Regions from separate parts of the Streptomyces sp. NPDC005262 genome, predicted to be linked through region 2. Evidence: riboswitches for the same ligand, from Rfam matches in the RefSeq annotation. Region 2 holds a riboswitch; the other holds the start of a gene.

Region 1 (15,585 bases), on a different contig from region 2:
GGACACCTTCGACATGGACCTGCACGACCGGGTCCGGGTCAGGACGGAGGTCGACCGGCTGGCCGACCGGTGTGTGCAGCGGCTGCGGGCCGCGGAGCGGTCGGGACGGACCGTGGTGCTGAAGGTCCGCAGGTACGACTTCTCGACGCTCACGCGGTCCGAGACGCTGCGGGGGCCCACGGACGACCCCGCGGTGGTCAGAGAGGCGGCCGCGCGGCTCCTGGAGGCCGTGGACACCACCGGAGGCGTACGGCTCCTCGGTGTGGGCGTCACGGGGCTCGCCGACTACACCCAGGAGGATCTCTTCGCGCAGGCGGCCGGTGAGCGGGCCGCGCCCGCCGACCCGGCCACCGAGGACCCGGGCCCCGGCGAGCACGGGGACGTGTCGGCGGCCGGTGCACCGGAGCAGGAGACCCCCGAGCAGCTCGCGGCCCGGCGCTGGCCCGCCGGGCACGACGTACGCCATGACACCTACGGTCACGGATGGGTGCAGGGCAGCGGGGTGGGCCGCGTGACAGTGCGGTTCGAGGAACCGGAGTCGCCGCCCGGCCGGGTGCGCACGTTCCGTATCGACGATCCGGAGCTGTCGCCCGCGGATCCGTTGCCACTGGTGCGCGATCCCGTGGACTACTCGTCCTGGCCGGCCAGCCTGCCGAAGTCGCGGTCCGGTCCAGGCTCCTCGGGCGGCGAGTCCAGACCGTAGTGCCGGTAGAGCTGAAGCTCCTGTTCCGGCGAGAGATGGCGGCCCACGCCGAAGTCGGGTGCGTCCTTGATCAGTGCGCGGTCGAACGGGATGCGGAGCGAATCGTCGACGAATTCGCTGGGCTCCAGCGGGACGAAGGCGTCCCTGCTGAACAGTCCGGTGCGTACGGCGGCCCACTCGGGGACGCCGGTCGCGTCGTCGAGATACACCTCGTCGATGGTGCCTATCTTGGTGCCCTTGCGGTCGAACGCCTTGCGGCCGATCAGGCTCCGCGGATCGATGTCGGTCTGCACGGTCCCTCCCATTGGTCGCGGCTACTCCACAGGCACTACGAAAGTGCAGATCCGGGGCTTCGGCCACTCGAGACTTCCGAGACGAAGCCCGCTGGTAGGCTGGCTATGGCCGCTGACCCCGTGCGGGAGAGTCCTCCGGAGCAAATCCGGCAGGCGCCGAAGGAGCAAATCCTCCCCGGAATCTCTCAGGCCCCCGTACCGCACGGACGAGGTCACTCTGGAAAGCAGGGCGGGTTTCGTGGCGGCTGACGCCGGGACGGATCCCTACCTCACCGACGGTGAAAGTCGGTACGCCGCAAGGCGGACCGGTGAAGCTCTCAGGTTGAGATGACAGAGGGGGAGGCCGTCCGGGCACCCGCGCCGCGGTGCCCCTCGCAGGTCGTGACAGACCAGGAGGCCTCCACCATGACCCCCCGTCGCACTCCGCTCTCCCAGCTGGAGCAGGGCATCCCCTTCGAACAGCGCCACATCGGACCCGATGCCGAGGCGCAGGCGAAGATGCTCGCCCAGGTCGGTTACGGCTCGCTCGACGACCTGACCGCGGCCGCGGTGCCCGACGTCATCAAGAGCGCGGAGGCGCTGCAGCTGCCGACGGCCCGCACCGAGGCCGAGGTCCTGGCCGAGTTGCGCTCCCTCGCCGACCGCAACCAGGTCCTCGCCCCGATGATCGGGCTCGGCTACTACGGCACCTTCACCCCGCCGGTGATCCTTCGCAACGTCATGGAGAACCCTGCCTGGTACACGGCCTACACCCCGTACCAGCCGGAGATCTCGCAGGGCCGGCTCGAGGCCCTCCTGAACTTCCAGACGATGGTCGCCGAGCTGACCGGGCTGCCCACCTCCGGCGCCTCGCTGCTCGACGAGGGCACAGCGGCCGCCGAGGCCATGGCACTCGCACGGCGCGTCGGCAAGGTCAAGAACGGCGTCTTCCTGGTCGACGCGGACACCCTGCCGCAGACCATCGCCGTGATAGAGACCCGCGCCGAGCCGACCGGTGTCGAGGTGGTCGTCGCCGACCTCGGCGAGGGCATCCCCGCCGACATCGCCGAGCGCGGTGTGTTCGGCCTGCTGCTCCAGTACCCGGGTGCCTCCGGCGCCGTCCGGGACATCAAGCCCGTCATCGAGCAGGCCCATGAGCTCGGTGCCATCGTCACCGTCGCCGCCGACCTGCTGGCCCTGACCCTCCTCACCTCGCCCGGCGACCTCGGCGCGGACATCGCCGTCGGCACCACGCAGCGCTTCGGCGTGCCGATGGGCTTCGGCGGACCGCACGCGGGCTTCATGGCCGTGCGCGAGAAGTTCGCCCGCAGCCTGCCCGGACGCCTCGTCGGTGTCTCCGTCGACGCGGACGGCAACAAGGCGTACCGCCTCGCCCTGCAGACCCGTGAGCAGCACATCCGCCGTGAGAAGGCCACCAGCAACATCTGTACCGCACAGGTGCTGCTCGCCGTCATGGCGGGGATGTACGCCGTCTACCACGGCCCCGACGGGCTGCGGACGATCGCGCGGCGCACGCACCGTTACGCCGCGATCCTGGCCGAGGGCCTGCGGGCCGCCTCCATCGACGTCGAGACCGACGCCTACTTCGACACGCTCACCGTGCGCGTCCCGGGCAGGGCCGCCGAGGTCGTCGCCGACGCCCGTGAGCGCGGTGTCAACCTGCGGTTCGTCGACGCCGACCTGGTCTCCCTCGCCTGCGACGAGACCACCACCCGTGCGCAGATCGCCGCCGTGTGGGCCGCCTTCGGCACCGACGGCGACATCGAGGCGCTGGACGGTGCGGCCGCCGACGCGCTGCCCGAGTCCCTGCTGCGCACCGATGCATTCCTCAAGCACCCGGTCTTCCACCAGCACCGCTCCGAGACCGCGATGCTCCGCTACCTGCGCAAGCTCGCCGACCGTGACTACGCGCTGGACCGCGGCATGATTCCGCTCGGCTCCTGCACCATGAAGCTGAACGCGACCGCCGAGATGGAGTCGATCACCTGGCCGGAATTCGGCGCGCTCCACCCGTTCGCGCCGGCCGAGCAGGCGGAGGGTTTCCTCACGCTCATCCGTGAGCTGGAGGAGCGCCTCGCCGAGGTCACCGGATACGACGCGGTCTCCCTTCAGCCGAACGCGGGCTCGCAGGGCGAGTTCGCGGGCCTGCTGGCCGTGCGCGCGTACCACCGGGCCAACGGCGACGACCAGCGGACCGTCTGCCTCATCCCGTCCTCCGCGCACGGCACCAACGCCGCGAGCGCCGTGATGGCGGGCATGAAGGTCGTCGTGGTGAAGACCGCCGACGACGGTGAGGTCGACGTCGCGGACCTCCGCGCCAAGATCCAGCAGTACCGCGACGAGCTGGCCGTGCTCATGATCACGTACCCGTCGACGCACGGCGTCTTCGAGGAGCACGTCGCCGACATCTGCGCCGAGGTGCACGACGCTGGCGGTCAGGTGTACGTCGACGGCGCCAACCTCAACGCACTCGTCGGCCTCGCCAAGCCGGGCCGGTTCGGCGGCGATGTCTCGCACCTGAACCTGCACAAGACCTTCTGCATCCCGCACGGCGGCGGCGGCCCGGGCGTAGGCCCGGTCGGTGTCCGCGCACACCTTGCGCCGTACCTCCCGAACCACCCGCTGCAGCCCGCCGCGGGCCCCGAGACAGGTGTCGGACCGATCTCGGCCGCTCCGTGGGGCTCGGCCGGCATTCTGCCGATCTCGTGGGCCTACGTACGTCTGATGGGCGGCGAGGGCCTGAAGCGCGCGACGCAGGTCGCCGTACTCGCCGCCAACTACATCGCCAAGCGTCTGGAACCGCACTACCCGATCCTGTACACCGGCCCGGCCGGACTCGTCGCGCACGAGTGCATCGTGGATCTGCGGCCGATCTCCAAGGCGACCGGTGTCAGTGTCGACGACATCGCCAAGCGCCTGGTCGACTACGGGTTCCACGCGCCGACCATGTCCTTCCCGGTGGCCGGGACGCTGATGATCGAGCCGACGGAGAGCGAGGACCTTGCCGAGCTCGACCGGTTCTGCGACACGATGATCGCCATTCGCCACGAGGTCGAGAAGGTCGCCTCCGGTGAGTGGAGCACGGACGACAACCCGCTCGCCAACGCCCCCCACACGGCCGCCATGCTCGGCGGGGAGTGGAAGCACGGCTACAGCCGCGAGGAGGCCGTCTTCCCGGCCGGGGTCTCGGCCGCCGACAAGTACTGGCCGCCGGTGCGCCGGATCGACGGTGCGTTCGGTGACCGTAACCTCGTCTGCTCCTGCCCGCCGCTGGACGAGTACGACAACTGACTCACCCGTCGGGTGTGACGCGGACATGCGTCGGGGCCGGTGCGGAGATCTTCTCCGGGCCGGCCCCCGTTCGTACGGGCCGCGGTCAGGCGGCCTTCATCACCTGGCCGGTTCCCAGTGGCCGGTGCGGGGCGATGATCTGCCCGTCCGGGAGCAGCTCACCGGTGTCCTCGAAGAGCAGGACTCCGTTGCACAGCAGGCTCCAGCCCTGTTCCGGGTGGTGAGCCATCAGGCGGGCAGCCTCCCGGTCGGCTGAGTCGGCGGTCGGGCAGGGTGGCTGGTGCTGGCACATGGGTGGGTTCTTTCGCTGCGTCGTAGTGAGTGTCCTGCGGCTTGATGAGGTGTTCATGGCCGCCCCCCGTATCAATCGGTCCGGTCCCAGTGTTGCCCCACGGGCGTCAATCCGCAGGGATTTCGCGGCAGCACTTCTCCTACTCCCATGACGCATCACCCGGCCGGACGGTTCAACACAACTGCACTGTCCCTTCGGGTGGTTCGGGGTAGCCGGACCGGACTAGTCCGGATGGCCTCGGAGTGCGTACGAGCAGTACTGTGCCCCGCCACCGGAAACGGCGACGGGGCACAGCAATGCGAGCCGGAGGCGGGCTGTGGTCAGGCCGGTGAACCGAGCAGGGGACCGGGGCCAGGGGTGATACGCAGCGTCATCACGGGGAGCAGATCGGCGACCCGGTGCGGGCGGTGTGCCGCGATGCCGGGCGGGGCGGGAGCCAGCGGTACCAGAAGGTCGGTGGGAGCGAGGGCTCCGCCGGACGCGGCGGCCTCGATGTCCTCGTGCAGCCACAGTGTGAGCATGTAGAGCTCTGGGATGGAGAGCAGGCGTGGCTGATAGTGCGGTGTCAGTGGCTCCGCCTGGCGCAGGGCGAGTTCGGTCGAGGTGATGTACGGACCCTCGAAGAAGTGCGAGAAGGTCCACCCGTCCGGGGTGAGCATGGTGTCCGCCGCGGCGACGGCCCGCTCCGAACTACGGATCAGGAAGCGCCACGCGGCCAGCCTGGTGCGTGGTGCGAGCCCGCTCGGGCCGATCCGGTCCAGCACATGGACGGGGAGCGGGAGTTCGGGGCTCAGCGGTCCCTGGACGGACCGGAGAGCCGGGGTGCGGGCCTCGCGGACTGCGGTGGGTGAACCGAGTGCCGCGAGGACGCTGCGCAGGGCGGGCGCGGGAGCCGGAGGTACGTGCAGCGGCATAGTGGGTCGCCTCTCACTTCGGAGACACGGTGATGCGTGGGCGGGTGCAGACGGCGCTGTCGGCGTGCGGGGCCAGAGGAGGCCGGTGACTGGGCCGGTGCGTCAACTCTCTGCCTCGTCCGCGGAGTTTATACGACAGGTGTTCACACGGTGTTTCCGCTAGCCGCCTCATGTATTGCCGGCAAGGCGGTATCCGGACTTTATTATGCGGAGAACCTGCTGATTCGGTGGGTGTGGCGCAGCTGCTGCCTGGTGTTTTTTCCCGGCGGCGGTCGGCCGAAACACGTCGACGATTTCACCACCACCGCACGGTGGGAACTGCGCAGTGCTTCATGCCGTCGGAATGTGCCCCCGGCGGCCGCACTCAGATTAGTGGGTCCGCGGTGTCCGTGGGGGCGTTATCGATCACCTGCCTGGGCATTATCGACCGTGACGCGAGCGGCCTGGGCCGCGGGCTGCCCACTCGAGGAGGGACGCTCCGATGGGGGAGAAGGTCGTGGCGGGCGCCTTTGACCTGTCCGATCGGCACAGGTACCGGAGGAAGCTCCACCTGTGCCTGGAGGGGCTGGGGAGGCTCCTGGCGGAGCAGAGGTTCGACCGCCCGCGCAACCTCATGGGCATGGAGATCGAGCTGAATCTGGCAGGTGCGGACGGTCTGCCGAGGATGATGAATGCGGCGGTGCTGGAGCGGATCGCGAGCCGTGATTTCCAGACCGAACTCGGGATGTTCAATTTGGAAGTGAACATAGTCCCGCACCGCCTGCACGGACGCGTATTCGATCAACTGGCCGAGGAGCTCAGGACCGGCCTCGGATATGCCCACCGGAAGGCAGGAGAGGTCGACGCCGGCATCATGATGATCGGAATACTGCCGACGCTCGACCATCGGGACCTGGTCTCGGCGAACCTCTCGGACGGGGACCGCTACGTGTTGCTGAACGATCAAATGGTGGCGGCGCGCGGAGAGGATTTCGCGCTCGATATCGAAGGCGTGGAGCGATTGGTCTGTACCTCCACCTCGATCACGCCCGAAGCGGCCTGTACCTCGGTCCAGCTGCATCTGCAGGTGACGCCGGCTCGGTTCGCGGACGTGTGGAACGCGGCGCAGGCCGTCGCCGCCGTTCAGATCGCCCTGGGGGCCAACTCGCCCTTCCTGTTCGGCAGGGAGCTGTGGCGGGAGTCCCGCCCGCCGCTCTTCCAACAGGCCACCGACACCAGGCCGCCCGAGCTGCAGAACCAGGGAGTTCGCCCGCGCACGTGGTTCGGCGAGCGGTGGGTCGGTTCCGCGTACGAGCTCTTCGAGGAGAATCTGCGCTACTTCCCGCCGCTGCTGCCGATCTGCGACGAGGAGGACCCGCTCCAGGTCCTCGACGAGGGCGGGGTGCCTGCGCTCCAGGAGCTCGTGCTGCACAACGGTACGGTCTACCGCTGGAACCGGCCGGTGTACGGGCTGGCCGACGGCGTACCCCATCTCCGTGTCGAGAACCGCGTCCTGCCCGCGGGGCCCACCGTCACCGATGTGATGGCCAACGCCGCGCTCTACTACGGCCTGGTGCGGGCGCTCGCCGAGGAGTCCCGCCCGGTGTGGACCAGGCTGCCGTTCGCCGCCGCGGCCGAGAACTTCGACACCGCCTGCCGCCGGGGCATCGACGCCGAGCTGATCTGGCCCCGGCCGGGCCGGTCGGGCGGGCTGGCCCGGCTGCCGGCCGTCAAGCTCGTACGGGACGAACTGCTGCCGCTCGCCGCGGCAGGGCTCGATGCCTGGAACATCGAGCCCGCGGACCGCGACCACTACCTCGGGGTCATCGAGGAGCGCTGCAAGCGGCGGGTGAACGGAGCGTCCTGGCAGGCGGACACCTACCACCGGGGGCTGGACGCCGGCCTCGCACGGGACGCGGCGCTCGGGGCGACGACGCGCCGGTACGCCGAGCTGATGCACAGCGGCGAGCCCGTGCACAGCTGGCCGGTCGGCTTGCCCGACAACCCGTAGACCGGCGTGGCCCGACGCTGTCCCAGGTGAGCCCGTGCGCGCTGTCCGATGCCGTGCCCGGCCGCGTGCCGGCTATCCCTGGGCGGCGCGGCTGTTCTGTCCGGCTGTCATCACGGCCTGCAGAATCACGGCCTGGATCTCGGCCGGGTCGGTGACCTGGTAGCCACCACCACCGGTCACCCTGGCTATCTCGTCCACCTCCTCGCGGTCGGCCTCGGGGCCGACCGCGATGGCGAGGAGCGGTACCGGACGCTCCGGGTCGGCGAGCCGCTTGAGCTCCGCGATCAGGGCACTGCGGGAGATGGAGCGGTCGTTCTGGTTCGAGCCGTCGGTGAGGATCACGACGGCGTTGAACTTCCCCTTCACATAGGTCGACTGGGCCTCCTTGTAGGCAGCCGGCGTGGTGTCGTACAGACCCGTCGCACCGTTCGGCACCGGCTGGAGTGCGGAGAAGGCCGCGGCGAGCGTCTCGCGGTGGGTGCCGCCGCCCTTCACCGGGTCGCCGAGCCGGGCGGTCGGCACCAGCCGGCGGTAGTCCTTGGCGCCGTCGAGCGTGGTCGCGAACTCCCCCAGACCTATCTCGTCGTCCGGCGTGAACTGGCCGAGGGCCCGGATCAACGACGCCTTGGTGACATCCATCCGGGACTGGTTGCGTCCCGGGACGAACGTGGCCATGGAACCTGAGGCGTCGACGACCGCGGTCAGCCGTGCGCTCTGCACAGTGATCGTTCACATGCCGAGCGTCTCCTGGACGTCCTCGGTGGAGGGGGGAACGGCGGATGAAGTGGCGTACGGCTGTGGTGCCTTGCCGCCGGCCGATGTGACCAGTTGTCGGCGACTGCACGCACGGCGGGGGCGATGTCGGGGGAGGTCATCATGGAGAGCCGAACTGGACTCCTCGCAGGACTCGGAGAACGACAACAGGCCGCCCTGCGCAGCAACTGCCGTACCTGCCGCCACAGCGAGGACCAGCATGGTGGCGATGACAACGGTGCGACGGCGTGGCGGAGAGCTGTCCCCGTCCGGTTGCGTCGCGTAGTCATCGGGCAAGCTGTGGCGTCCCATGTCGGTGGTGCCCCTCCTTGAGGATGAACAAGGAAATGGGGGACCACACCATCACCGGTGTTGGTCGCCCCCGGCCGATCGAGCATGATCTTCGTACCTGCATTCGAGACCCTGGCGGGGCGGGGAGCGGGATGAGACGCGAATGCACAACTGAAGGCGGGTGTACAGGTGGAGGAGGGGCGTGTGGCTGGTTCTTTCCCTCAGGAGGACGTGTCGCGACGGATCCTGCGGTCCGAAACGGTGCTGGTGCTGGCTCTGTCGCTGGGTGCCAGCGCGGTGTCTGCCCTGATCAGTTTTGTCGGATCGCTGACGAAACCGGGGGCTTTGAAGGAGCAGGCGGCGACGCTCAACAACTCGTACGCTCCAGGACGCCCCTGGCTGGATCTCGCCTGGCAGCTCTTCGGTATCGCCACGGCGCTGGTGCCCGTCGCGCTGGTGGCGCATCTGCTGATCAGGGAGGGGGCGAGCCTGCGCGCCATCGGCTTCGACCGGACCAGGCCCAGGTCGGACCTGGGGCGTGGGGTACTGATCGCGGCGGGGATCGGCAGCGCCGGCCTCGCCTTCTATCTGCTGGCGCGGGCCGCCGGGTTCAACCTCACGGTGGTTCCGGAGTCGCTTCCCGGTGTGTGGTGGAAGTATCCGGTCCTGATCCTCTCCGCGCTGCAGAACGCCGTCGTGGAGGAAGTGATCGTCGTCGGGTATCTGCTGCGCAGACTCGGGCAGTTGGGGTGGACTCCGATGGCCGCCCTGGTGGCGAGTTCGGTGCTGCGTGGCTCGTACCACCTCTACCAGGGGATCGGCGGGTTCATCGGCAACATGGTGATGGGAGTCGTCTTCGTGCTGCTGTACCGGCGATGGGGGCGCGTGGGCCCGCTGGTCGTGGCACATGCGCTGCTCGACATCGGCGCCTTCGTCGGGTACGCGCTGCTGGCCGGGAAAGTGGGGTGGCTGCCGACGCCCTGAGCGGGTTGCGCGGAAGGAGGGGGCGTACGGACCATTGCGCACGCCCCCTCGCCCGTCGGTCAGAAGGTGGTCAGCAGTTCTCCGTCGACGACTGTCACCGCGCTGCCCGTCAGCAGTGTGCGGTCACCGCGCAGCGACGTGCGGACCAGGCCGGAACGGGCGGAAGCCTGCAGGCCGGTCAGCTCGTCACGGCCGAACCGGGCCGACCAGAAGGGGGCCAGGGCCGTGTGGGCGCTCCCTGTGACCGGGTCCTCGTCGATACCGACCCGGGGGAAGAAGCCGCGGGAGACGTAGTCGTAGCCGCGGGACGGGTCCTCGGCGGCGGCCGTGGCGATGATGCCGCGCCGTGAGCAGGAGGCCAGCCCGGCGAAGTCCGGGGTCAGTCCGCGCACGGACTCCTCGTCGGCCAGTTCGACGAGCAGGTCGCCGATGTGGGCGCCGGTGTCATAGACGGTCAGCGGTTCCGCGCCCAGGGCGACGGCCAGTCCGGCCGGGGTGGAAGCCGGGGTGAGCGGGGCCGTGGGGAAGTCGAGCGTGAGTGAGCCGTCCGGGTGCGAGGTGGAGGTGAGGATGCCGCAGCGGGCGGCGAAGCGCACCGTTCCGCCGGCCGTTCCGGTCGTGTGCAGGACGTGGGCCGTGGCGAGGGTGGCGTGCCCGCACATGTCCACCTCGGTGGCAGGGGTGAACCAGCGCAGCGCCCAGTCCGCCTCTCCGCCCGGAGGCAGGGGGTGCGCGAAGGCGGTCTCGGAGAGGTTCATCTCCAGGGCGACCTGCTGGAGCCGGTCGGCCTCGGGGAAGGCGTCGGAGTCCAGGAGCAGGACGGCTGCGGGGTTGCCGGTGAAGGGGCGGTCGGTGAACGCGTCGACGATTCGGATCCTCATGGGACGACCGTAGAGGTCCTTGACGACGGCGGACCAAGGCCAATTCCAGGTCGGCGGCCCGGGATGCCGAGAGCCACCCCGGGCGCTACGGCCGACGTCCCCACGCGGAGACGAGCGGGGCGGTGGCCAGATCCAGGCGTCCGGTGGCGACGTTCTTCAGATGCCGGTCGATCTCCTCGTCGGTGGCGAGACCGGATGTCACCAGCCGGTCGCGGATCTGGCGCACGGTGGCGGCCTCGAGGACGGTGCACGCCGGTGAGGTGATCGGGAAGTACGCGTCCGCCTGCACATCGGCCAGACCCGCCTCGCGCAGCAGCCGGGGCAAGGTCCGGCCGTAGGTGAGGTCTGCGCCGCGGGCCGCCATGAGTTCACGGAAGCCTGATCGGAGGCGATTGGCGAGGCGCTGTTCGGGGCCGGACTCGTCGGGGCACAGCAGGGGCTGCAAGCCGGGGTCGGCGTCCTCCAGAAGGAGTACACCACCGGGACGCAGCGCCTCGATCATGCGGCGCAGCGCCCCGGCACGGTCGGTGACGTGCACCAGGACCAGCCGGGCATGGACCAGGTCGAAGCCTCCGGCGGGCGGGGGATCGGCGGCGACATCGTGGCGCAGTACCTCGACGACGTCGTCCGCGGCGCCCTGCGCCCACGACACATCGATGTCCGTCGCGACCACCGCGCCGGCCGGAGCGACTCGCGAGGCCAGCCCTGCGGGAACGGAGGGGCCACCGGCTCCGACCTCCCAGCACCGCATGCCTGTGGTGATCCCGAGCCGGTCGACATGCCGGAAGGTCACCGGGTCGAAGAGTTCGGCGAGGGCGCCGAAGCGGATACCCGCCTCGGACTGACGGTTGTCGAGCAGGTAGCCGTGGTCCGGGCCGTGGCCGTGCTCCGGGTCGGGTGCAGTCATGTCGCATCGCCTTCGTCCTGTGCCGTCTCGGGGCAAGTATGCAAGGCCCTTCCGTAACGATTGCCGTACGACCTGTTCCGATATATCGTTGACGCATCGCGACAGATCAACGATGGAAGGAGCGTAGCGATGCGTTCACATGGACACGACCACGAGCACGGGCACGGACATGGGCACTGCGGACCCGGTCATCAAGGTCGGGGCGACTTCGAGGGGCGCCGCGCCTTCGGGCAGTTCGGTCCGCCCTTCGGTGGCGGTCCGTTCGGTGGCGGCCCCTTCGGTGGGGGACGCGGTCGTGGAGGCGGCCGGGGAAGGGCGCGTCGCGGTGACGTCCGCGCCTCGATCCTGGCGCTGCTGAAGGACCGGCCGATGCACGGCTACGAGATGATCCAGGAGATCGGCGAGCGCAGCGGCGGGGCCTGGCGGCCCAGCCCCGGCTCGGTCTACCCGACCCTTCAGCTGCTCGAGGACGAGGGGCTGATCGTCAGCGCGAGCGAGGGCGGCAAGAAGCTGTTCACGCTCACCGACAGCGGCTGCACCGAGGCGGAGTCCGGGCCCGAGGCGCCCTGGGAAGAGGCCGGGCGCGGGGTCGACTGGGAGAGCGTGAACGAGATCCGGCAGGCCGGCTTCGGTCTGATGGAGGCGTTCGGCCAGGTCTGGAAGACCGGCTCGGCCGACCAGCGCCAGAAGGCACTGTCGGTGATCAACGACGCCCGTAAGAAGCTCTATCTGATCCTTGCCGACGAGCACTGACCCGACGGATGCGGAGGAGGGGCCCCGCGGCTCGACCGCGGGCCCCTCGTCCGCCCGGAGGCGGTCAGGCGGTGACGAGCCCGCTCAGCTTTCGGAGGGACTCGGCGAGCGCGGCGGTCGCCGAGTCCTTGAGCTTGCCTGCCATGAGGGAGACGGCGGCGCCGGTGAACTCTCCGTCGATGCGAACGGCGGTGGCATCGCCGTCGGGTGTCAGCGAGTAACGCATGGCCAGATTGACGCCCATGGGGCCCTTGCCCTTGGTGGTCAGCAGCCGGGCGGTCTCGAGCTCCTCCACCGTCCAGGTCACTTCGGCGGGGAAGCCCATGAGCTTCATGTTCTCCTCATAGGTGGCCGCGAGCTCGAGTGTGGCCGGGCCGCCCTTGGGGAAGCTGGTGTGGGTGGCATTCCACTGGCCGTACGCGGTGAAGTCCGTCAGCTGGGCCCAGACCTTCTCGGCCGGCGCTTCGATACGCGCTTCGGCACTGACTTCGGCCATGCGACCACCCCTTCTCGTCGGGTTACGGTGTCGCGGAACGTAGCCGCAGTAGCGAGAACATTCAATACTGATGAACCGTCAGGTATGTGGGGAGCGGCCCGCCCACCGGATCGGCGCCGCGTCGAAGTGGTCGAACGCCCGAGGGTACGGCCCGTCGTCATGGCGGTGGAACGCCGCCCGGAACAGTCGGCGGGCAGGGCGTCGCAGGGTGCGTGGCCCAGGTGGACGTATTCCCGGCCGTCGATCGCCGGCGGGGAGACCATCCATGACGCTCCGGCACTCCCATCCGGCTGTGGCGAAAATGGTGACGCGTGACGGACGCGTGCGGGGCGGCCCGCGGTTGCTCCGGGAGTACAAGGCAAGACGGCGCGCGCCGTCTCCCAGGATCGTATCCGTCATTGGCGCGATCTCATCCGCAAGGAGGAGGAACCGCTCTGATGTGCCCAACTTCGGTGGGATACCTAAATGGGCCCCTCCGGGGATGCTCGCGCACCACTGGACTGATGGGGTGAGAGGTGTGCAAAACCGGACGCCGCGGATCCCTCAGCAGCCCGCATCGAACCGTGCTGAGCTCGACGCCATCCTCACCGTGGAGCTGGCCTCGGTGGTGACAGGTGCGCGCCGGCGTGCACTGCGTGACGGCGACCGGCAGATCGACACGGCCCATCTGCTGCACTCCCTCATCGAGTCGGACCCGGAGGTCCGTGCGGCCTTCGCCGGTGGACCGCAGCTCGCCAAGGTGCTCGGCTATCTCGTGCAGCGCTCCATCGGTTACGGCCTTCGCTGGCAGGGTGCCGTGGAGGACTCCGGTGCGCTGCCCACGGTTACGGAGACGGGGGTGGACGGCTGGTCGCCCTCGGCCGTCTCGGCAATGGAGGGCGCGCGCGGGCGGGCGGAACTGCGCGGTGACCCGCGGGCCGGGGGACTTGATCTGCTCGCCGCTCTGGCGGCGGACCAGGAGTGCCGGGCCGTCGAGGTGCTGGAACGGGCCGGTGTCGACGCGGCGCTGCTCGCGGACCGGATCGCGAGGGCCTCCCGGCAGAGCTGACGTCGGGAGCGTGATCCGTTCGACGCGCATGACAGTGGTAACCATGGTGACGGTCCTGACGGCAGCTGTCATGATGTCCCGATGCACGCGTCTCAGGGGAGAAGCGCCGGCCTGGGACTAGCCCTTGCCTCGGCGTTCGCATTCGGTGGTTCCGGGGTGGCGGCCAAGCCGCTCATCGAGGCGGGGCTCGACCCGCTTCATGTGGTGTGGCTACGGGTGGCCGGCGCCGCTCTCGTCATGCTGCCCGTGGCCTGGCGCCACCGAGATCTCGTACGCGGTCGGCCGGTGCTGCTGCTGGGCTTCGGACTGCTCGCCGTCGCGGGCGTCCAGGCCTGTTACTTCGCCGCGATCTCCCGTGTTCCCGTCGGCGTGGCGCTGCTCGTCGAGTACCTGGCGCCCGCGCTCGTGCTCGGCTGGGTCCGGTTCGTCCAGCGCCGTCCGGTCACCCCGGCCGCCGCGGTCGGCGTGGTCCTCGCGGTCGGGGGCCTCGCCTGTGTGGTCGAGGTGTGGTCCGGGTTGAGCTTCGACGTCGTCGGGTTGCTGCTGGCCCTCGGTGCCGCATGCTGCCAGGTCGGTTACTTCGTCCTCTCGGATCAGGGGAGCCAGGACGGCGCGGCGGGCGCGGAGCCTCCGCATCCGGTGGGCGTCATCGCCTACGGACTGCTGATCGGCGCGGTCGTCCTCACCGTGATCGCACGGCCCTGGGGCATGGACTGGTCGCTGCTCGGGGGCAGGGCGGCCATGAACGGGACAGATGTGCCCGCGTGGCTGCTGCTCATCTGGATCGTGCTGCTCGCCACCGTGATCGCCTACGTCACCGGTGTGATCTCGGTGCGGCTGCTCTCCCCGGCGGTGGCGGGCGTCGTCGCCTGCCTGGAGGCGGTCATCGCGACCGTGCTCGCCTGGGTCCTGCTCGGCGAACATCTCTCCGCGCCCCAGCTCCTCGGCGGTTCCTTGGTGTTGATCGGTGCGTTCATCGCCCAGTCGTCGACGCCGAAGGCGGCTTCCGGGCCCGTGGCATCGGGGCCGGGTGAGGAGCAGGGCCGAGGGGAGCATGAGGACCGCGGTGTGGCGCGTGACGGGGGTCGTACGGCGGCGGCCGGGGAGGAGTTGTCCGCGGAGCGTGCCGCCACGTAGTGTGCCGATCATGCACTTGCACGTACTTCCGCCGCCTGCCGCCTAGCGCGGGCAGCCACTCCTGACGAAGACCGGGCTCGGGCAGTCCCCGAGCGGATCGTCGCTGCCCGCGCGCGGAGCCGAGCGGCCGTCGTCCTGTCCTTCTTGTGGAGAAGTCACGTGTCAAATCCTGCTGCCGGCCTGCCCGTCGGGCGGAGCCTGTTCTATCTGATCGTCGCCGGAGTGGCCTGGGGTACCGCGGGGGCCGCCGCCTCGCTGATCTTCCGGGTCAGCGATCTCGGCCCTCTCGCCCTGTCGTTCTGGCGCTGCGTAGGCGGCCTGGTGCTGCTCCTGGCCGCGCTCGTCCTGCGGCCCCGGCGCACCGCCGCCCCCGCCGAGTCACGGCGGCGCCGGCTGCTGCGCATCCTCGGGACCGGCGTAGGCCTCACCGTGTTCCAGAGCGCGTACTTCGCGGCCGTGGAGGCGACCGGCCTCGCGGTCGGGACCGTGGTCACGCTGGGCGCGGGGCCCGTGCTCATCGCGGTCGGTGCGCGGCTGACCATGGGGGAGCGGCTGGGCGGCGGCGGACTCGCCGCAGTGGTGGGCGCGCTCGCCGGGCTCGCCGTGCTGGTGCTCGGCGGCGACGGCGGTACGGTCCGGCCCGCCGGGGTCGCGCTGGCGCTGCTCTCCGCTGCCGGTTACGCGGGCATCACCCTGCTGACCCGGTGGCTGGGCCGCGACGGCGGTGGCTCCGACGCGCTCTCCACCAGCGCCTGGGCGTTCGGGATCGGGGCACTCGGGCTGCTGCCGATGGCGGCGGCCGAAGGTCTCGTGCCACATACCGCGGACGCCGCCCAGGTGGTGTGGCTGCTG
Region 2 (15,585 bases):
CGGTGCGCGCTCAGCCGCTCGCGGACCGCGAAGATCAGCAGCCAGCAGCCGATCGCGGCGGCGAGGGCGAGGGTCAGCGGGAGCGGAATCTGGACCACCGCCCCGAGGACGACCCCCAGCAGGAGCAGGGCGGCGACGAGGATGACCATGTTCGGCCTTTCTGCGAGTTCTCGGGGCACTCGGACCCTCTGCGCCCTGTGCGCCATTTGAGAGTACGAGTGTTCACTGACTTGTCAGTCTAGACCCGTTCATCCCTTCCATGGTCCAGAGAACAGTTGTTTACTGAATGGCATGAGTCACACCGTCGGCATCCGCCAGACCCAGAAGCTGAAAACCCGCCAGGCACTGCTGGACGCCGCGCTCCAGCTGTTGGAGCACCAGAGCCTGAGCAGCCTGGGACTGCGCGAGGTGACGCGGGCGGTGGGTGTCACGCCGACCGCCTTCTACCGGCACTTCGACGACATCGCCGCGCTCGGTGTGGCACTTGTCGAGGAAGCACTGGGCAGCCTGCACGGGGTGATCGGCGCGATCCTCGCCGAGACGGGCGACAGCGAGGCCCGGCTGGACCGCAGCGTCCAGCTGATCACCCGTCATGTACGTGAGCAGCCTGCCCACTTCCGCTTCATCGCCCGTGAGCAGCACGGTGGCGTCAGCCAGGTCCGCGAGGCCATAGCGGCCCAACTGCGGCGGTTCGCCGAGGAGGTGGCCGAAGCACTCGGCGCGGAGCCGGAGTCGCGGGGCTGGAGCGACGAGGACCTGCTGATGCTCGGCGGTCTCTACGTCGACCACATGGTGATCACGGCCTCCGCGATGCTGGACGCCGACCCGGCCGGCGAGGCCCAGGTGGCCGAGGTCACCCGCCGGCGGCTGCGCCTCGTCACCCTCGGCAGGCGCCACTGGCTGGACGGCACCGGCGCCTGAGGCATGGGGGATGCCGGGCATCTCGCACCCCGGCCGGGCCGATCTCCAGGCCCACCCGCCGTCCACAGGCGGAACGGACGGGTGCGCGCACGGCCGGGCGCCGGGACCGGGTGCGGAGGCTCCGAAACGCTCGGCACGCCCGATGGGGGGCCGGCCCGTGGGTCCGGAGCAGCGGGATCGAGAACAGCCGGTCCGATTTCACGCCGTCCCGACTCCCGGACGCCTGGCTCCCCCTCACGTCAGGCGTTCCGGGAGCCCGGGCGGCATGGTTCAGCCGCGCGGGGCGCGGGCCAACTGGCGGGACTGGGCGACCAGCCGGTCGGCGCTGTCCCAGACGTCCGCGTCCTCCTCCAGGAAGCCGCCTGCGAGGTTGCGGGTGGTGATGGAGACACGCAGCGGGCCGGGGGCCGGACGGCAACGGATGTGGGTGGTGAGCTCGATGGTCGGCGTCCAGCCCTTGAGCCCCAGCTCGAACGAGGTCGGCGGCAGCGCGTCGACGGTGAGCAGCAGGGAGTACGGGTCGGCGTCGCGCCCGTCCGCCAGGCCGAACCAGCCGCGCATCTCGCCCTTGCCGGACGGGGCGCCGATGGCCCAGCCGACGGTCGACGGGTCGAGCTTGATGTTGAGCCGCTCGGTGATCGCGGAGCTTCCGGGGATGGGCGCCGGGCCGTCGCCCGGACCGAAGCACTGCTCGATCGGCGCCATGGCCGGCGGCTTCGCCGACGTGCGGATGTCGTCGGAGAGGGAGTCCAGGTCGCCGTACGTGCCGAGGATCCGGATGCGCTCGGCCTCGGTGCCGTCCTCCGCGTACTGGAAGAGCGACGCCTGACCGGTGGAGAGGGTACGGCCGGTGCGGACGACCTGCGTCCGGATCACCGCGGGGCCGGGGACCGACGCGGTGAGGTAGTGCGCGGAGACCGAGAAGGGGTCGGGGTGCGGCAGGGCCTCGCCGAGCGCGCGGCCGAGCATGGCCAGTAGATACCCGCCGTTGACGGCGTGGATGATCGTCCAGCCCGCGGAGAGTTCGGCGTCGTAGACGCCTTCTTCGCGAAGGGTGACGGCGGTGTCCCTGTCGAACTCGCTGTCGCCGATGAGTGCCTGAGCTGCCTGTGCCATGAAATGCACCGTACACCGATTGTATTACTGAGCGGTAGCTTTTTTGAGTCGGCGATGTGTCGGCGTACCGTGGCGCGAGCCGAGGCCTGTCAGGTGGCGGCGGAGCCCTCCTCGGCCGCGGCCGAGGATCGCTTGTACGCACGGGGCGCCCGCCAGTGGAACCGCATCGCCAGCAGCCGCAGGACAAAGGCGGTGATCACGGCGGTGCCGCTGGTGAAGGCATTGATCGTGCCGAAGCGGATGCACAGCACGATCATGATTGCGCCGACCATCGCGGGCACCGCGTACAGATCGCGGTCCCAGCGCAGCAGCGACGGCGTCTCATTGGCGAGTACGTCACGCAGCACACCACCGCCGACCGCGGTGGCCAGGCCCAGGGCCGCCGAAGCGGTGAGGCCCAGACCGTAGTCGTACGCCTTGACGGTGCCGGTGACGCAGAACAGCCCCAGGCCCGCCGCGTCGAAGACGTTGACCGCCACCTGGATCCGCTCGACGTGCGGATGCAGGAAGAAGACCAGGCCGGCGGCGAGCAGCGGGGTGAGGAAGTAACCGAGATCGGTGAAGGCGGCGGGCGGCACCGCCCCGATGATCAGATCACGGAACAGCCCCCCGCCCAGCGCTGTCACCTCGGCGAGTACCGCGATGCCGAAGACATCGAAGTTCTTGCGTACGGCGAGCAGTGCGCCGGAGATCGCGAAGACAAAAATTCCGACGATGTCGAGCGCATGCTGGACGGAGGGCGTGAACAGTTCGTTGAGCACCGGGCAATTGTGCCGGTACTACTGCCTGGGGCTGTCCTCCGAGGTCCCGGACGGGGTCGCGACGTCGTCCGAGGACGGCGCGGCGGTGTCGTCGCCATCGGTCGTGTCGTCGGCCGCCGAGGCCTCAGCAGCCTCCGAGACCTCAGCCGACTCGGCAGCCTCGGTGGCCTCCGAGACCTCGGCCGGCTCAGCCGCCTCGCCGGCCTCCGAGGACTCGGTGACCTGAGCAGGCTCCGCAACCTCGGTCGGCGCAGTGCCCTCCGAGGACTCCGCGTCCTCGGCCGCCACCGCCTTCGTCACCGAAACCACCTCGACCGCCTCCCGCGCCGCGGCCAGCACCTTCTCGCCCGGCACCTGGTCCGGCGCGTTCTCCGGGTGGTGACAGGCCACCTGGTGACCGGTCTTCAGCGCGATCAGCGGGGGTTCCTGCGTCTTGCAGATCTGCGTCGCCTTCCAGCACCTCGTGTGGAAGCGGCAGCCGCTCGGCGGCGAGATCGGCGACGGCACATCACCCTTGAGCAGGATCCGCTCGCTCTTCACGCCGCGCCGCCGCGGGTCCGGCACCGGCACCGCGGACATCAGGGCCTTGGTGTACGGGTGCATGGGCGCCTCGTACAGCGACTTGCGGTCCGCGAGCTCGACGATCTTGCCGAGGTACATCACGGCGATGCGGTCCGAGACGTGGCGGATGACCGAGAGGTCGTGCGCGATGATCACGTAGGTGAGCCCGAGCTCGTCCTGGAGGTCGTCGAGCAGGTTCACCACCTGAGCCTGGATCGACACGTCCAGCGCCGAGACCGGCTCGTCGGCGACGACCAGCTTCGGCCGCAGGGCGAGCGCGCGGGCGATGCCGATGCGCTGGCGCTGGCCGCCGGAGAACTCGTGCGGGTAGCGGTTGTAGTGCTCGGGGCTGAGCCCGACCAGCTTCAGCAGCTCCTGGACGTGGTTCTTCAGACCACCCTCGGGCTCGACGCCCTGGAGCCTGAACGGCGCGCTGACGATCGTGCCGATCGTGTGGCGCGGGTTCAGCGAGGAGTACGGGTCCTGGAAGATCATCTGGACGTCGCGGCGCATCGGCCTCATCTGCCCCATGGACAGATGGGTGATGTCCCGGCCCTCGAACTCGACCTTGCCGCCGGTCGGTTCCAGCAGCCGGGTGATCAGCCGGCCCATGGTCGACTTGCCGCAGCCGGATTCACCGACGACGCCCAGGGTCTCCCCCGGGTACACCTCGAAGTCGATGCCGTCGACGGCCTTGACCGCGCCGCTCTGCCGGCCGAACAGACCCTTGCGGATCGGGAAGTGCTTGACCAGGCCCTCGACCTTGAGCAGCGGCTCGCGCGGGGCGGTGGCCTGCTCCGGGATCGTCACGTCCTTGTCGAGCACGATGGGATCCTTCTTCTGGCTCACGTCGCTCACCTCATTCGCCTCGCTCACAGCTTCGGCGCAATCTCTTCGGTCCAGATCCGGGTGCGCTCCTCGGGTGCCATGTGGCAGGCCGAGTAGTGCCCGTCGCCGACCAGCTTCAGCTCGGGACGTGTGGTGCGGGTGATGTCGCCCTTGGGGACGTCCGCGTACGGGCAGCGCGGGTTGAAGGCGCAGCCGGTCGGGATGTTGATCAGCGACGGCGGCTGGCCCTTGACCGGGACCAGCCGTTCGGTCTGCTCGCGGTCGATGCGCGGCATCGAGGTGAGCAGACCCCAGGTGTACGGGTGCTGGGCCTGGTAGAAGACCTGCTCCGCGGGACCGCGCTCGATGCACCGGCCGCCGTACATCACCAGCAGCTCGTCGGCCATCTCGGCGACGACACCCAGGTCGTGGGTGATCATGATGACGGCGGAGCCGAACTCCTTCTGCAGGTCCCGGATCAGGTCCAGGATCTGCGCCTGGACGGTGACGTCCAGGGCGGTGGTCGGCTCGTCGGCGATCAGCAGCTCGGGGTTGTTGACCAGTGCCATCGCGATCATGGCGCGCTGGCGCATACCGCCGGAGAACTCGTGCGGGTAGGCGTCGACCCGCTTGTGCGGTTCGGGGATGCCGACCCGGTCGAGCATCTCGATCGCACGCGTACGGGCGATCTTCTTGCTGACCTTGTGGTGAACCCGGTATGCCTCCACGATCTGCGCGCCGACCGTGTAGTACGGGTGCATCGCGGAGAGCGGGTCCTGGAAGATCATCGCCATCTTGCGGCCGCGCAGTTCGCGCACCCGGTCGGCGGTGGCCCCGATCAGTTCCTCGCCGTCCAGCCAGACCTCGCCGGAGATCCGGGCGTTGGGGGCCGTGCGGTGCAGGCCCATCACGCCGAGCGAGGTGACGGACTTGCCGGAGCCGGACTCGCCGACGATGCCGAGGGTCTGCCCCGGCTTCACATCGAAGCTGACGCCGTCGACCGACTTGACCAGGCCGTCGTCCGTCTGGAAGTGGATGCGGAGATCCCGTACGGAGAGGAAGGCCTCGTCGTCGCCGGAACGCTGGCCGGCCACCGGCTCGCCCGGCGCCTCGGTCTTGGAAACCTCACTCACGAGAGCCTCACCCTGGGGTCGATGGCGGCGTACACCAGATCCACCAGCAGATTGCAGATGACGATGAAGAAAGCGGCGACCAGCGTCACGCCCATGACGATCGGAAGGTCGTTGTCCTGCACGCTCTTGACGGCGTACTGGCCGAGTCCGGGGAAGGAGAACACGGTCTCGGTGATCACGGCGCCGCCGAGCAGCAGACCGAAGTCCATGCCGAAGATGGTGACGATGGGGGTCAGCGCGGCCCGCAGCCCGTGCTTGCCGATGACCCGGCTCTCCTTGAGGCCCTTGGCGCGGGCCGTACGGATGTAGTCCTCGCCCATGGTCTCCAGCATTCCGGCCCGGGTGAGCCGGGCGTAGAGCGCGGAGTAGAGGAAGGCGAGCGAACACCACGGGATCAGCAGATTCCACGCCCAGTCGGCGGGATTGTCCGTGAACGCCACGTAGTTGACGCCTTCCCAGATCGGCCACTGCACGGTGAGGACGCCGAGCGCCAGCATGCCGGTGAAGAAGATCGGGAGGGAGACGCCGGCCAGGGCGACGCCCATGAAGAAACGGTCCAGCAGCGACCCCCGCTTGAGGGCGGAGACGACACCGATGGCGATGCCGCTGATCAGCCAGATCACGGCGGCACCGATGGCCAGCGAGAGCGTCACCGGGATGCGCTGGGTGAGCTGCGGCCAGACCTCGACGTGACGCTTGAAGGAGTAGCCGAAGCACGGGGCGTGGCACTGCGAGGCGTCGGGTCCGAAGTTGTAGGTGGCACCGACGAAGATCTGCTTGATGAAGTGCCAGTACTGCGTGTACAGCGGCTGGTCGAGACCCAGGTTGTGCTTGACCGCGGCAATGGACTGAGGATTGGCATCCTTGCCCACATACTGCGCGGCAAGCTGGTCCATCGTCTGCCCGGCCAGCCGGGGGACGAGGAAGAAAATCGCGAAGGTGACTGCGCTGACGATCAGCAGCAACAGCACCGCGCCGAAGACGCGTCGAATGATGTACGCAGCCACAGCTGTCCGGCGGCGGTGTCCGCCGGCCGGGCGCTCCGAGGAGCACCCGGTCCGGCGGACACCGAAACCTTCACCTGCCTTTCGAACTTTCGGGGGTACGGGGGTCGCCCCCCGAATGAATCAGCCCGGCGGACAGGCCCGGCAGTTACTTGGAGGAGCCCATCAGCAGGTAGTCGTACATGCCGAGGTATGCCTGCGTGACCGTGACGTTGGTCGCGGAGACCGGACGCAGCAGCAGGTTCTTGCGGTAGACGAGCGGCACGGCGGACGCGTTCTCGGCGACCAGCTTGTCGATGTCGCCCCAGGCCTTGGCGCGGGCGGTGTCATCGGTGTTGGCGATGGCCGAGTTGAGCGCCTTGTTGATCGCCGGGTCGTCGAGTTCCTGGACGTTGTTGCCACCGGTCGGCTTGATGGCCGAGCCGTTGATGATCTGGTCCAGGAAGCCGAAGCCGGTCGGCCAGTCGGCGCCCCACGCGGTCATGATCATGCCGAGCTTGTGCTCGTGGACGTAGCTCGGGTTACCGGCGAAGTTCTGGAAGTACTTGCCGCCCGGGAACGTCTTGATGTTGGCGGTGACGCCGATCTTCTTCAGGGACGCCTGGACCGCGGTGACCATCGACATCTCGGCCGGACGGTCGGAGCGGGCGGAGATGTTGGTCTCGAAGCCGTTGGGCTGACCGCACTCCTTCAGCTCGGCCTTGGCCTTCTCGATGTCGCCCTTGTGACCCTCGGTCTCGTACAGGTCGAACTTGCTGTACCCGCTGACGGTCGGCGGCAGCAGCGTCGTCGCGACGTCACCCTTCGGGTCGCCACCCTGGGCGGCCTGGACCGACGCCTTGTCGATACCCCACTGCACGGCCTTGCGGCAGTGGATGTTGTCGAACGGCTTCACGTGCACGTTCAGACCGATGTACGAGGTGGCGCCCGCGTACGCGTTGTCCGTCTGCTTCTTGAGCTTCTGGTCGGTCAGGACCTTGGGCTGCGTGGCGGGGGCCACACCGGTGCCGGCCGCGTCCACCGTGAGGTTGTCCGCGAGAAGGTCGTTGTCGACCGTCTCCTGCTTGACCTTGAAGCGGATGTTGATCTTGTCCGGCAGGGCCGGGCGGATCGGGTCCGTCTTCGGGTCCCAGTTCTCGTTACGGACGAGGCTGGCGCTCTTGCCCTCCTCGTACGAAGCGAACTTGTACGGACCCGAGGACACGATGTGCTGGACGTACTCGGCGCCCTTGTCCTTCGCGGCCGGCACGGGGGCCGTCTGCGAGAAGGTCGCGAGGTAGTCGAAGTCCGCGAAGGCGTCCTTCAGCTTGAAGACGATGGTGCTGTCGTCCGGGGTCTCGATGGACGCGATGCCGTCCGGGTTCTTGTCCTTGTACGGACCCTTGTACTTGTCGCCGCCGATGAGGTGCGCCTTGAAGTACGTCGGGCCGTTGGACAGCGCCTCGGGCGAGAAGTTGCTTCGCTCGATGGCGTACTTGATGTCCTTCGAGGTGATCGGCGAACCGTCCTCGTACTTCAGGCCCTTCTTCAGGGTGTACGTCCACGTCTTCGCGTCGGCGCTGGGCTTGCCCAGCGACTCCGCGAGGTCCGGGACGACCTCCAGACCGGCGCCACCGGCGGCCGGCTTGAAGCTGGTCAGCGTACGGCCGTAGAGGCGCGCGAAGTTCTGCACCCAGCCGTAGTACGTGTTGCCGGGGTCGAGGGAGTCCGGCTCGTCCGACAGTGCGAGGGCGAGCGTGCCACCCTTCTTGTCCGACTTGTTGACTACGGAGGTCAGCGCGGCGTCGGTGGCGCCACTGCTACCACCCTTGCTCTTGCTGTCGCTGTCCGAACCGCCACAGGCGGTTGCCCCCAGCGCGATTGCCACAGCTGTGGCGATCGCAGCTGTCGCTCTTTTGGTCTTCACCTGAGGAATGCCCCCTCGATCGATGGTTGCGGCAGAAGTGTTGGCAGGTGCCGCGGATTACTTGCTGCGCGGGTCGAGGGCATCACGGAGCCCGTCACCCAGCAGATTGAACGCCAGAACGGTGATGAAGATCGCCAGACCCGGCACGATCATGTACTGCGGATCGGCCTGGTAGATCTCGGCGGCCGTGGAGAGCATGCCTCCCCAGGAGGCCTGCGGCGGAGCGATTCCGACACCCAGGTAGCTGAGCCCCGCCTCGAAGAGGATGTTCGTCGGGATCAGCAGCGTGGAGTAGACCAGGATCGGCGCGACCAGGTTGGGCAGCAGCTCCCGCATCAGGATGAACGGGCCGCGGGCGCCCAGGCTTCGGGCCGCCTCCACGAACTCCCGCTCGCGCAGGCTGAGCGTCTGGGCGCGGACGATCCGGCCCATGTACGGCCAGCTGAAGAAGCCGATGACGAAGATCAGCACCGCGATCCTGAGCGGCAGCCCCGACAGTCCGAACGCTCCGTCCTGGAGCGAGGCCGAGATGGAGATCGCGAAGAGGAGCAGCGGGAAGGCGAGGAAGACGTCCATCGTGCGGCTGATGAGGCTGTCGGCCCAGCCTCCGTAGAAGCCTGCGGTGACGCCCATGATCACACCGATGATCACGGAGACCAGAGTCGCGCCGCCCGCGACGAGGAGGGACACCCAGGAACCCTCGATGATCCGGGACAGGATGTCGCGTCCGTACTGCGGATCGACACCGAGGGGATGATCCCAGCTCATGCCGCCCCAGGCGCCCTTGGGCGACAGCAGCGCCGGGTCGATCAGGTCCTGGTGGAACTCGTTGGGGTCGAGACCGAACATCGCCTGGATCGGCTTGGAGAGCACGGCCAGCAGCACCAGCAGGATGACAACGATGCCGCCGGCGACTGCCACCTTGTCGCGTTTGAAGCGGTTCCAGGCGATCCGTCCTAGCGAACGACCCTCGATCTGTGAGGCCTTGACGCCCTTCAGCACAGACTCGGGCTGAGAACCGGCCTGCGATTCAGTGGTCTCTATGGGTGCGGTCATCGTCCCTCGTGCTTGCCCGTGCCGACGGTTGCCGACGATGCTTGGCGGCCGCCCGGGTCGACGGTGCGGTCCGTTGCTGCCGTGTTGCCGGGTGGTTCAGGTGGTGCCGAGGAACGGCGTCCCGTTCCGGAGCGCTCTGCACCGGAACCGACATCCCTCTGTCCGGGGAGTCTTCAACGCGCCTGCGATCACCCGCCAGACCTGACGGGGAATGTTTGCTCAAACGTGATGAGGTCAGAAGGATTCCGTAATCCGGACAGCGTTGCCCGGGGAGCGGATTCAGGCTTTCGAACCACCGCTGTTTTCCGGCCAGTTGCTCCAGGATCCATGGGAAGCGCCGGATGCTCCGGTAGGCAGGAATTGTCCGGACTTGGGCTTCCGTGACGTCATTTGCCGGTAGCTCAAGCGATTTCGGCAGGATCGGCGCACAGCCCGGGTCAACTCACCGGGCGCGCCTGCCCGTCGGGGGCGCGGCGGGACAATCCCGGACGCCTCCGGCTCATCTACCCGAAGGGGTACCCGTAGGCGGAACCGGCGGCGGGCGGCGGACCGGCCTGGGCGTGTGCCTCGCGGTCGTAGAACGGGCGGGCGTTGGCACGCAGCCACATCGCGACCGGGTCGTACTCGTCGGACATGGCGACGGTCGAGACGGGGAGCCCGTCCGGGACCGCGCCGATCGACTGCTGCATCATCGCGCGCACCGTGTCGACGGAGGACTGACTCGTGTCGTAGAGATCGAGACCGATGGCGAGATAGGGGACACCCAGTGCGGGCTGCACCCAGGCGCGGCGCAGCGAGCGGATCGCAGGGGTGCGATGGGCGTTCTGCGACAGCAGTGCGTAGAACTGCGGGATCTCGATGGCCGGCTCGGTGAGCCGGAGGGGGCCCGCGGGCATCCGGTCGAGTCCGGTGGCGATCCGTCTCAGATCCAGCCAGGGAATGCCGACGCCGCCACCGGGGGCGTGCGGGTTGAGCCAGATGCCCCAGCGGTCGGGAAAGAGGGCGCGGGCGATGTCGACGCCCGTGACCACCTCATGGGCCCGGTTCCATCCGCTGGCCGCGAGTTCCTGGGCCGAGGTCACGCAGGGGGCGTAGCCGAGCCCGTCGATCTCCATGTTCCCGTACTGGGCGTCCGGCGATCCGGCCTGGCCGTGCCAGAGCAGCATCCAGATCCGGTCCTGGGCGAGGGCCCGCAGCAACGCCTCGTACGCGTCGTAGCGCCCGGGCGTCACCTGACGCAGCATGTGCTCGACCTGCCCGGCCGCCGCGGTGCCTGACGCACTCACCCTGGGTCCCGCCCCTCTTCGATCCACTGTGTCGGCCTGCCGCTCCCGGGGCACACGGGTGCGGCACGGTGGCCGAGGCACTAGCCATCATCAAACCAGCTTAAGCGGCGTCCCTGACACCGACTTGACGTCACAGGCCGACGGGTCGCGCACCGGCCGCCGGGCTCCGGCAAGGGGGCGGCAGGCCGCTCAGTGGCCCTCGCGCTGGTAGAACGGCCGGATCCTGGCCCGCATCCAGTCGGCTACCGGGTCCTGCGCCACGTCCAGCAGGACCAGGTTGACCGGCCAGGGCACCTCGACCCGGCCGAGCGCGCGGCCCAGGGCATCCATCGGGGCATTGCGTCCGGCACCGTCCCACGTCGAGAACTCGACGCCTATGAAGAGGACGGGGTCGCCGCCCTCGATGCTGGCCAGCGTGCGACGGGCGGTGCGCACGACACCGCTCTCCTCGAATTCGCCGGCCGCGGCGGCGAGGAAGTCGACGGGCTCCTCCTGCCAGTCCGGCTCGTACAGGCGGACACGGCCGCCGCTGGCCGGCCCGTCCAGAGAGGTGCGTCCGGCGCGGCAGAGCTCGGCGACGGCGGGCGGCGGCAGCGGCATGCCGACGGCGCCACCCGGATTCACCGCGATGCCGAGCTGCGGGGGCAGTCCGCGGGCGAATTCGCGGGCAGGCGCCACGGTGAAGGACATATGGGTGCCGACGCAGCTCAGGAACTGCTGTTCGGAGCTGAAGACGGGAACGTACGCCGCACCCTCGATCTCCACCGTGGGCAGATCGAGCGACGGGGCGTCGGGACCGCCGCCGTTGGGAAGGGGCACCCAGAGATGACTGCGGCCGAGCACTTCGACGAGCCGGCCGCCCGCTTCCGGGCTGCCGAGCGAGGCCCCGAGCACCTCTTCGAGCTCATTGGCCGGCCATCCGCCCTGCAAATGGGTCTGGACCGGTGCCGGAATGTCCACTGCTTCCCCTTCTCGCCCCACGGCTTGCCGCAGAACAGTAACTCTGGCGCGCCCTTCCGCGCTGACGGGCGGCAGTGGTGCTACAGGCTGTGGTCGGTGAATGTGATCCGGGCGAGCATCCCGGCCGCCTCCCGGTCCAGCAGCACCGCCGAGCAGCAGCCGGGCGGCAGGATGCCGGCCTCGGTGTCCCGCAGCAGCCTGCCGACGGCCCTGCGGTGCCGGGCGAAGGCGTAACCCGAGACTCCGCGCCCTCGCTCGCGCTGGCCCTCCCTCGCCACCTGAGGGGTGACGTCCAGCAGGACGAGGTGAAGGACACGGCCGCGGCGTCGCGCGTCCCGGGCCAGCCAGCCCCGCACCCACGCCTGGGTACCGCAGTCGTGGACCACGACCGGGTCACCGGAGCGCAGCGCCCGCCAGAGCCCCCAGTAGTGGGCGACACGGACCAGCGGGCGGTAGAGGGCGTACGGGAGTAAGCGGGGCACTCGCCGCGCCCAGCGGTCCCGGGTGTCCTGGGAGTCGATGGCCCGTACGGCCACCGCTCGCCGGATGAGCGTCGATTTGCCGCTGCCCGGCAGCCCGGAGACCACCACCACATCGCCCGCGGCGAAGTGCAGGCCGCGCGGGCTGCGCCCGGCGCGCTCGCGCAGATCGCGCACGACGGGTGCGTGCGTGCCGAGCCTTTCCCGGACAGGTGTGCCCGGCTGCGCGGTCATCGCGCCGTGCGCGACCCCCGCGGTCGTCGCGTACCGCTGCAACGTCATTGCCCTCCCCCTGTCGGTCACCCACGCCTGCCCTCGAAGTGTAAAGAAAAGGCAATGCGAGACAACCGTCCCACCGTTCGTTTCCCTCACGCGGTACCGACGCCCCACTCTTCCGCAATGCGTGCGATGATGACCCGGCCAACTGCATAAAGGCCGCTTGAATCCACGCGGGAGAGTTCCGGCCGTTGACCGTGCCGGGCGCCGAAGGAGCAAGATCCTCCCTTGAATCTCTCAGGCCCCGTACCGCGTGGATGAGGCAGATCTGAAAAGCGAGCCGCCGCGGCGGCTCCACCCAAGGTGCAAGCCGAACCCGTCAGGGTCTCTCGGCGAACCTCTCAGGTTCCGATGACAGATGGGGAGGGATCGTCCTCGTCGTCATGCCCTGGGAGCCAGACCTATGAGCAACGCCCCCCGTCTCACCGCCCTCGACGCCCTGCACCGCTCGCTGGGCGCGACCATGACCGACTTCGCGGGCTGGGACATGCCGCTGCGGTACGCGAGTGAGCGCGACGAGCACAACGCGGTGCGTACGAAGGCCGGCCTCTTCGACCTGTCGCACATGGGCGAGATCACCGTCACCGGCCCGCAGGCAGCGGCGTTCCTGAACTTCGCGCTGGTCGGCAACATCGGCACCGTCGCCGTCGGCCGCGCCCGCTACACGATGATCTGCGCCGAGGACGGCGGGATCCTGGACGACCTGATCGTCTACCGCCTCGGCGAGACCGAGTACATGGTCGTCGCCAACGCCGGGAACGCCCAGATCGTGCTGGACGCCCTGACCGCCCGCGCCGACGGGTTCGACGCTGTGGTGCGCGACGACCGCGACGCGTACGCGCTGATCGCCGTCCAGGGCCCCGAGTCCCCCGCCATCCTGGCCTCGGTCACCGACGCCGACCTGGACGGTCTGAAGTACTACGCGGGCCTGCCCGGCACCGTCGCCGGCGTGCCCGCGCTGATCGCCCGCACCGGCTACACCGGCGAGGACGGCTTCGAGCTGTTCGTGGCCCCCGAGCACGCCGAGCAGCTCTGGCAGGCCCTCACCGCGGCGGGCGCCCCGCACGGCCTCATCCCGTGCGGCCTGTCCTGCCGTGACACGCTGCGCCTGGAGGCGGGCATGCCGCTGTACGGGCACGAGCTGACCACCGAGCTGACGCCGTTCGATGCCGGTCTGGGCCGGGTCGTGAAGTTCGAGAAGGAGGGCGACTTCGTCGGCCGCAAGGCACTGGAGGCCGCCGCCGAGCGTGCCGAGAGCGCCCCGCCGCGCAAGCTGGTCGGCCTGATCGCCGAGGGCCGCCGGGTGCCGCGCGCCGGTTTCCCCGTCGTCGCCGAGGGGCAGATCATCGGCCAGGTCACCTCCGGTGCCCCGTCCCCGACCCTCGGCAAGCCGATCGCCATCGCGTACCTGGACGCCGCGCACGCCGCGCCCGGGACCGCGGGCGTCGGAGTGGACATCCGCGGCAGCCACGAGCCGTACGAGGTCGTGACCCTGCCGTTCTACAAGCGGCAGAAGTGACGCAGTCGCGTCTCAGCCCGTAAGACCACCGTTCATCAGCACTCCCCCGCGTACAGGAGAATTCAGGTCATGAGCAACCCCCAGCAGCTGCGTTACAGCAAGGAGCACGAGTGGCTGTCGGCCGTCGAGGACGGTGTGGCCACGATCGGTATCACCGAGTTCGCGGCCAACGCGCTCGGCGACGTCGTCTACGCCCAGCTCCCCGAGGTCGGTGACACGGTGACCGAGGGCGAGACCTGCGGTGAGCTGGAGTCGACCAAGTCCGTCAGCGACCTGTACTCGCCGGTGACCGGTGAGGTCACCGCCGCGAACCAGGACGTCGTGGACGACCCGGCGCTGGTGAACTCCGCTCCCTTCGAGGGCGGCTGGCTGTTCAAGGTACGCATCACGGAAGAGCCGAAGGACCTGCTCTCCGCAGACGAGTACTCCGAGTTCTCCGGCAACTAAAGACCCCAAGGGACCACCTGATGTCGCTTCTCAACTCCTCCCTCCACGAGCTGGACCCGGACGTCGCCGCCGCCGTCGACGCCGAGCTCCACCGTCAGCAGTCCACTCTCGAAATGATCGCCTCGGAGAACTTCGCTCCGGTCGCGGTCATGGAGGCCCAGGGCTCCGTCCTCACCAACAAGTACGCCGAGGGCTACCCGGGCCGCCGCTACTACGGCGGCTGCGAGCACGTCGACGTGGTCGAGCAGATCGCCATCGACCGGATCAAGGCGCTGTTCGGCGCCGAGGCCGCGAACGTCCAGCCGCACTCGGGTGCGCAGGCCAACGCCGCCGCGATGTTCGCGCTGCTGAAGCCGGGCGACACGATCATGGGTCTGAACCTGGCCCACGGCGGTCACCTGACCCACGGCATGAAGATCAACTTCTCCGGCAAGCTCTACAACGTGGTCCCGTACCACGTGGACGACACCGGTGTCGTGGACATGGCCGAGGTCGAGCGTCTGGCCAAGGAGTCCAAGCCGAAGCTGATCGTCGCCGGCTGGTCCGCGTACCCCCGCCAGCTGGACTTCGCCGCCTTCCGCCGCATCGCGGACGAGGTCGGCGCGTACCTGATGGTCGATATGGCGCACTTCGCGGGCCTGGTGGCCGCGGGCCTGCACCCCAACCCGGTGCCGCACGCCCATGTCGTCACGACCACCACGCACAAGACCCTCGGCGGTCCGCGCGGTGGCGTCATCCTGTCGACGCAGGAGCTCGCCAAGAAGATCAACTCTGCCGTCTTCCCCGGTCAGCAGGGTGGTCCGCTGGAGCACGTGATCGCGGCCAAGGCGGTCTCGTTCAAGGTCGCGGCGACCGAGGAGTTCAAGGAGCGCCAGCAGCGCACCCTGGACGGCGCCCGCATCCTCGCCGACCGTCTGGTGCAGCCGGACGTCACCGAGGTGGGCGTCTCCGTCCTCTCCGGCGGTACCGACGTCCACCTGGTCCTCGTGGACCTGCGCAACTCCGAACTGGACGGCCAGCAGGCCGAGGACCGGCTCCACGAGCTCGGCATCACGGTCAACCGCAACGCCATCCCGAACGACCCGCGGCCGCCGATGGTCACCTCCGGTCTGCGGATCGGTACGCCGGCTCTGGCCACCCGCGGCTTCCGGACCGAGGACTTCACCGAGGTCGCCGAGATCATCGCGTCGGCCCTGAAGCCCTCGTACGACGCGGACGACCTCAAGGCCCGCGTCACCGCGCTGGCCGAGAAGTTCCCGCTGTACCCCGGCCTGAAGTAGTCCGGGAAAGCGGTTCTGTACGTTTGAGGCGGGGCACCGCGCACACTGGACA

Evidence for each region. A riboswitch is a leader RNA that binds a small molecule or an ion and turns the genes downstream of it on or off. The one in region 2 is predicted to bind glycine.
Region 1: another riboswitch for glycine. It lies ahead of gcvP (aminomethyl-transferring glycine dehydrogenase); the one in region 2 lies ahead of gcvT (glycine cleavage system aminomethyltransferase GcvT).

Annotation. Positions count from the first base shown of each region.
Region 1 is NZ_JBIAKK010000013.1:203,899-219,483, reverse strand. Features, by position in the region: gene ACFYP5_RS28235 (DNA polymerase IV) at 1-703, shown strand, start outside; gene ACFYP5_RS28230 (PRC-barrel domain-containing protein) at 628-1,008, opposite strand; glycine riboswitch at 1,110-1,207, shown strand; gene gcvP (aminomethyl-transferring glycine dehydrogenase) at 1,402-4,287, shown strand; gene ACFYP5_RS28220 (DUF5999 family protein) at 4,373-4,579, opposite strand; gene ACFYP5_RS28215 (hypothetical protein) at 4,900-5,493, opposite strand; gene ACFYP5_RS28210 (glutamate-cysteine ligase family protein) at 5,975-7,483, shown strand; partial or broken gene ACFYP5_RS28205 (hypothetical protein) at 7,556-8,311, opposite strand; gene ACFYP5_RS28200 (CPBP family intramembrane glutamic endopeptidase) at 8,732-9,511, shown strand; gene ACFYP5_RS28195 (PhzF family phenazine biosynthesis protein) at 9,571-10,392, opposite strand; gene ACFYP5_RS28190 (class I SAM-dependent methyltransferase) at 10,478-11,299, opposite strand; gene ACFYP5_RS28185 (PadR family transcriptional regulator) at 11,429-12,052, shown strand; gene ACFYP5_RS28180 (SRPBCC family protein) at 12,117-12,548, opposite strand; gene ACFYP5_RS28175 (Clp protease N-terminal domain-containing protein) at 13,066-13,596, shown strand; gene ACFYP5_RS28170 (DMT family transporter) at 13,678-14,733, shown strand; gene ACFYP5_RS28165 (DMT family transporter) at 14,893-15,585, shown strand, end outside.
Region 2 is NZ_JBIAKK010000001.1:46,953-62,537, forward strand. Features, by position in the region: gene ACFYP5_RS00200 (hypothetical protein) at 1-149, opposite strand, end outside; gene ACFYP5_RS00205 (TetR family transcriptional regulator) at 292-921, shown strand; gene ACFYP5_RS00210 (thioesterase family protein) at 1,192-2,037, opposite strand; gene ACFYP5_RS00215 (trimeric intracellular cation channel family protein) at 2,127-2,798, opposite strand; gene ACFYP5_RS00220 (ABC transporter ATP-binding protein) at 2,817-4,187, opposite strand; gene ACFYP5_RS00225 (ABC transporter ATP-binding protein) at 4,232-5,320, opposite strand; gene ACFYP5_RS00230 (ABC transporter permease) at 5,317-6,327, opposite strand; gene ACFYP5_RS00235 (ABC transporter substrate-binding protein) at 6,473-8,230, opposite strand; gene ACFYP5_RS00240 (ABC transporter permease) at 8,288-9,286, opposite strand; gene ACFYP5_RS00245 (enhanced serine sensitivity protein SseB C-terminal domain-containing protein) at 9,790-10,572, opposite strand; gene ACFYP5_RS00250 (enhanced serine sensitivity protein SseB) at 10,762-11,532, opposite strand; gene ACFYP5_RS00255 (AAA family ATPase) at 11,613-12,293, opposite strand; glycine riboswitch at 12,452-12,549, shown strand; gene gcvT (glycine cleavage system aminomethyltransferase GcvT) at 12,691-13,806, shown strand; gene gcvH (glycine cleavage system protein GcvH) at 13,876-14,253, shown strand; gene glyA (serine hydroxymethyltransferase) at 14,274-15,533, shown strand.